DNA from 2 places in the Caballeronia jiangsuensis genome. Region 2 is predicted to be linked to the other one. Evidence: riboswitches for the same ligand, from Rfam matches in the RefSeq annotation. Region 2 holds a riboswitch; the other holds the start of a gene.
What was found. A riboswitch is a leader RNA that binds a small molecule or an ion and turns the genes downstream of it on or off. The one in region 2 is predicted to bind cobalamin.
Positions count from the first base shown of each region.

Region 1: it holds a riboswitch for cobalamin, as region 2 does, so the genes downstream of both, PQR08_RS31475 (TonB-dependent receptor domain-containing protein) here and PQR08_RS27325 (CbtB domain-containing protein) in region 2, are expected to answer to the same signal.

Region 1 is NZ_JAQQDB010000042.1:34,731-37,592, forward strand. It holds gene PQR08_RS31475 (TonB-dependent receptor domain-containing protein) at 1-1,414, opposite strand, end outside; cobalamin riboswitch at 1,495-1,821, opposite strand; gene PQR08_RS31480 (ATPase) at 2,078-2,446, shown strand; gene PQR08_RS31485 (cell division protein ZapA) at 2,443-2,757, shown strand; RNA gene ssrS (6S RNA) at 2,852-2,862, shown strand, end outside.
Region 2 is NZ_JAQQDB010000031.1:18,642-21,503, forward strand. It holds gene hmuQ (heme-degrading protein HmuQ) at 1-82, opposite strand, end outside; gene PQR08_RS27315 (DUF1428 domain-containing protein) at 125-496, opposite strand; gene PQR08_RS27320 (histidine phosphatase family protein) at 576-1,151, opposite strand; cobalamin riboswitch at 1,199-1,324, shown strand; gene PQR08_RS27325 (CbtB domain-containing protein) at 1,354-1,587, shown strand; gene PQR08_RS27330 (CbtA family protein) at 1,597-2,388, shown strand; gene PQR08_RS27335 (DUF1289 domain-containing protein) at 2,416-2,658, opposite strand; gene PQR08_RS27340 (cobyrinic acid a,c-diamide synthase CobB) at 2,655-2,862, opposite strand, start outside.

The DNA.
Region 1 (2,862 bases), on a different contig from region 2:
TCTGGAACAGCGTCACGCGCGCGACGCCCAGCGCATTCGATGCGTACTGCAACGCCGCCTCGACCGAATGGCTGCGCTCTGGCTGAATCGACGGATTGCCGCTGAACGGATAGTAGAGGTCATCGAAGCTCGGCGCGCGAAACGATGCCGCATAGCTCGCGCTCGCCTTCCAGTGCGCATCGAAGTTATACGCGTAGCCCAGATAGTAGCTGTTCGCGCCCCCGAAATCGGAATACTGGTCGTGACGCAGATTCGCCTGCAAATCGCTCGCGCCGATGTGGCCCACGTAACCCGCGAACACCGAATTCACGTGACGATCGGGCGCGCTGAGCTGATCGGAATCGAGCGTCTGATCGAGATGCTCGTAACCGAAGAGCAGCTTGTGCGCGTCGCTGATTTTGAAGTCGTTCTGCCACGTGTATTGACGATTCTCCGAATTGAAGCGGTTCGTATAGACGCCGTTCTGCTCGATGTTCGCGCGGTCCTGTCCCTGCGCGATCGTGAAGTGCGTGGTCCAGTTTTCGGTGATCCTGCCGTTCGCGAACACCGACGCCGAGCGCACGCGATCGTGCGATTCGTTGATATCGGTCGGCAGGCCGTAGGCATCGTCGAAACTGCTGATGCCGTTCGATTGCAGGAAGCGCACGCCCGCGTCCCACTTGTCGCTGAACTGGTGACGCAGCGTCGCCGCGACGCTCTCGTTCAGATAGCCGTTCGCGTTCGGATTCGCGCCGGGCGCGATATTCGGATCGATCGACGAAAAGCCGTCGGTCTTCTCGCGCGAGACGTTCAGGCTGAAGGTCGTGCGGCCGTCGTTGTCGAGCGCGCCGTTCACGCCCGCCGATTGACGCTGCGTGTGATAGCTGCCGTATTCGGCCTCGAAGTTGAAGCGCGGCGGATGCGGCTCGCCTTCCTTCGTGAAGATCTGCACGACGCCGCCGATCGCATTCGAGCCGTACAACGCCGACACATTGCCGTTCACGACTTCGACGCGCCCGATCTGGTCGAGCATCAGTTGCGATAGCTGCGCCGCGCCGAGCGACGCCGATTCGACGCGCACGCCATCGATCAAAACGAGCGACTGCGACGACGCCGCGCCGCGTATGTAAAGCCCCGAAGTCGCGCCCGGTCCGCCGTTGCGCGTGATCTGCACGCCGGGCGCGAGCGCGATGAGGCCGAGTGCATCGTCGGCGTTGGCGTCGGCGATATCCTGTTCATCGAACACCGATGTCTGCGGGATCGATTCGGCGAGCGGCTGCGGCGCGCGCGTCGCGGTGACGACGACAGGAGCAAGCGTTTGCGAAGCGTCATCGGCGGCATGTGCGGCGCCAGCGAGCGGCAATCCGATGAACGCGGCAACGAGCGCGCCATGACGAGAGCGGCCGTTCTTGAGGGCGGCCTGTGGCAATACCATGAGTGAAGTGTCCGTTTCGCGTGAGCGCGACCCCGCTCCCCGCGAGGACGATGCGCGACGAACGCACTGCGCGATCAGCGCCGATGCGTCGAACTCTGGCCGGTATCCGGGCTGGCGATGAATCGTCTCGCCTTCCCGCGCATCGTGCGCAGTGGCGTCGACACGTTTCTTGCAGTCGATTCGGGTGATGAACCCGGTGTGATGAAAATCCACACGCTCGCGCTGCAAAAACGCGCATGAGACGACTTGCAACTTGCGTTGCGGTCGCTTACCGTTGCGGGGGCAGCACAGGTTGGCTCGTCCCAGGTTGGTCCCGGTCGGACTTCGGAGACTTCGCTCCCTGTTTCCCGTTTGACTGCATCCGCGAGATCCGCGAATGCGAGCACCAAAAAGTGCGGCAAGTGTAGGAGCGCGTGTTGGGGCCGTCAAGAAAACGGCGCGGACAGTTGGGCGCGGCACATGACGAATCGAACGAGAATCGGCCGGCCTGTCATCACGAGCCATCAACAGCGCTCGCGTTTTCTGCACACGAATGCATGTCGACATGCGCTTGATTCGAAGGATTAAGCGCAAGATCGCATGTTGTTACGTCTCGAAACGAGACAATTATCGGAAGCTCCGTTGAACCGCGCTAAAATGCGAGGTCTTTAGAGGACGCAGCACATGCTCAACGAACTCGAATCACTGTCAGGAAATATCGGCCGGCTGATCCAGATCAGCGAGCGCCACAATCAGGCGCGCCAGGCGCTGCAAGACCAACTCGAACAACTGCGCGCCGACTATGCGAACGTGCAGGCCGAGCTTGCGCAAGTGCGTGAAGAGCGCGATACGCTGCAATCCGAACGCGATTCGCTCTCTGCGAAAATCGACGACGCGCAAGTACGCCTCAACGCGATTCTCGAAAAGCTGCCGCGCGCGAAATCCGGGCAGCATGACGAAGCCGACAATCAACTCGATCTCCTCGAAGCCGATTCCCGCGAAGCACATGAAGCGGAATTGCACGGCGAGCATCATCAAGGAGAGAAGGCATGACGACTACGCAGATCGAAGTCTCCATTCTCGGGCAGCCGTATCGCCTCGCGTGCTCGCCGGAAACGGAAGGCGCATTGCGCGAAGCGGTCGCGCGCGTCGATGCCGAGATGAACAAGGTGCGCAATGCAAGCAACGTGCGCGGCACGGATCGCATCGCGGTAATGGCAGCGCTTTCGCTGGCGTCGGAATTGCTTAAGTTGCAGGACAGCGTGCGTCACGGCGAGGCCTTCCCTGCCGAGGAAATCCGTCGCACGATGCATTCGATGAACGAGCAGCTCGGCGCCGTCATCGCGCAATACGAAGTGCAGTGAGATGTCTGTGCGTCGAGGCAATCGGCGCGCAATGTCAATCGAAAAAAGAAACTGCGGCGGGGCTGCGAAAGGCAAACGATTGGTGTAGAGTGACGTTTCCCTGCC
Region 2 (2,862 bases):
GCGTGTCGCGACTGGTCCAGAGGCGTTCGAAATCCGTCTCGGCGCCGGGCACGATCTTGAAGCGGTTCATGGCGATAAACATGTCGATGCGTTTCCTTAACCGTAGCGTTAAAAATCAAAACGATCAGCCGCGCTCCAGTTCGACGAGCGTCGTGAAGCCGCCGAAGAACATGCGCTGAGGGTCGAACGGCGGCTCGCCGGACTCCATCATCGCCTTGAGGCGCGGGTCTTCCATCACTTTCGCATTGACGCTGTCGCGCTGCTCGCGCGACTCGTAGACGATATACGAGAACACGACGGTCTCGCCTTCCTTCTGTTGCACGCTCTGCGGAAACGACGTGAGCTTGCCGGGCTTGACGTCGTCGGCGATGGTCTCCACGAATTGCAGCGCGCCATGCTCCATCCAGATCTTGCCGGCGGCTTCGGCCATGGTGCGGTAGGCGTCGATCTTGTCGATCGGCACGGGTACGACGAATCCATCCACGTAATGCGCCATCTGAGTCTCCTGAATCGGTTCGAAAGCGGAACGCGCATGCGATGCGCTGCTCGTTTGAGCGATTCGTAAGCAATGAAGTTCAGGCCGGCTGACGTGGCAGTTCGGCAGTCCATGCTCCGGCGGCCGATGCGCGCTTGAGCACCGTGGACGAGAGCGGCGCGAAGTTCATCCGGTAGACGGATTCGAGCGGCATGCCGAGCGCATGCGCGAGCGCCACTTTCACGACGATCGCATGCGTGACGACGATGCAGCGCTCGCACGCATTCAGGCCATCGATGAACTCCAGCCCCTGCGCGACGCGCACCGCGAGCATGGCGATGCTCTCGCCGCCATGCCCGCGCGCCTGCGGATCGGCGAGCCACGCGGCGACGTGCTCTGGCTCGCGTTCGCCTGTCTCGCGTATCGATTGCCCGCGCCAGCGGCCATAGTCGATGTCGTCGAATGCGGGATCGATGTCGAATGCATCCGCGAGCCATGCTGCCGTCTGGCGTGCCACGGGCGCGGCGCCTGAAATCACGCGCGTACGGTCTTGCGGCCCCACGAAGAGCGGTGCGAGCCGCGAGCGCGCGTCATGCTCGGCGAGCTCGTCGCCGTTGGGAAAGTGGCCGGTTTTCATCGCGCGCGTGGCGGCGTGACACAACAGAATGAGTTCCAAGGGGCGTTAGGGCAATTCGGAATCGTTTTACTTTGCCGCCGATCATCATAGAATGGCAAGCTTGCAGTGCGAGGAAGCCGGTGCAAACCCGGCACGGTCGCGCCACTGTATGCGTTCGTCAGCGTGAAAGCGTTGCGCCGCGAGTCAGACCCCGCTGCAAGCTCTTCGTCAATCGGGACGCGCTTTTCCCTGGAGAACCATCATGAATGCTTCCAGCACGCCGGTCTTTTCCGCTCCGGTTTCCCCGTCGCTCGACGCACCCGTGCCCATCCCGGTGCGCGAAGTGCTGCCGTGGGCCGTCTTCATCGGCCTTCTTTTGCTGATCGCCATTTATTTCGTCGGCGCGGAGCAGGGCGCAACGTCGATTTTCTCGGGCATGTACGTCCACGAATTCGTTCACGACGGCCGGCATCTGCTCGGCTTTCCGTGCCACTGAGGACGCGTCATGATTCGCACTTTGCTGATACGCGGCATGATCGCGGGGCTGGTCGCGGGCCTGATCGGCTTCGGCTTCGCGCGTGCGTTCGGCGAGCCGTCGGTGGCGCGCGCCATCGCGTTCGAGGAACAGCACGAGCATGCGCAAGCCGCGCATGAGCACGAACATGAGCATGCCGACGCCGCGACAGGCGCCGCGCATTCGCACGATCACGGCGACGAGGAACTCGTCTCACGCGATACGCAAGCGGGCCTCGGCCTCCTGACGGGCGTTGCGGTGTTCGGCACCGCGCTGGGCGGTCTTTTCTCGCTCGTGTTCGCGTTCGCCTACGGGCGGCTCGGCGCGTTGCGCGCGCGGGGCACGTCGGCGCTGCTGGCGTTGTTCGGCTTCGTGAGCATCGCCATCGTGCCGTTCCTCAAGTATCCGCCCAATCCGCCGGCGGTCGGCAATGCCGACACCATCGGGCCGCGTACGGCGCTTTTCTTCGGCATGGTGGCGATTTCCATCGCGGCGGCCGTGTTCGCCGTGTGGCTGCGGCGGCGCATGGCGGCGCAACATGACGGCTGGAACGCGACGCTCATCGCCGCGGCCGCGTATATCGTCGTGATCGTGGTGGCGCAGGTCGCGCTGCCGCGCATCGATGAAGTGCCCGCCGATTTCTCGGCCTCGCTGCTGTGGAACTTCCGGCTGGCCGCGATCGGCATTCAGGCGCTGATCTGGACGACGCTCGGTCTCGTGTTCGGCGCACTCGCCGCGCGTGAGCTGGAACGGCCGGCCGTCAGGAGAATGGCCGCGGCTTGACCGGCTTATCCGGCTCGATCACACGGCTCACTTCGCGCGCGCCGCACGCCGCGCGAGCAACGCGTCGAACAGATCGAGCTTCGCGGCATCGTCCATCGATCTGAAGGTCTTGATCTCTTCGCGGCTTCTGAAGCAGCCGAGGCATAAGCCCGTTTCGGGATCGAGCTTGCATACGTCGGTGCATGGCGAGCCGACCGGTTCCTGCGTCTTGGCGCGCTCGATCGTGAAGGCGAGGTCGAGGGGCGTGCGGATGTCTTGCGTGGTCGTCATAGTGATTCGCCGCGAAAGAGCGCGGCGGCAGCGGCCGGATTCGACGGCCAGTAAGCGTGCATGTAGGTGGCCGTCACCGGACCGTGCCGATAGAGCGCTTCGCCCGATGTGCCCGTCGTCGCGTGTTTCGCTTCGAGGACGGCCTGCATCGGTGTGTGCAGCGTCGAGTAATGGAACGTGTGGCCCGTCATCGCGCCGTGCATC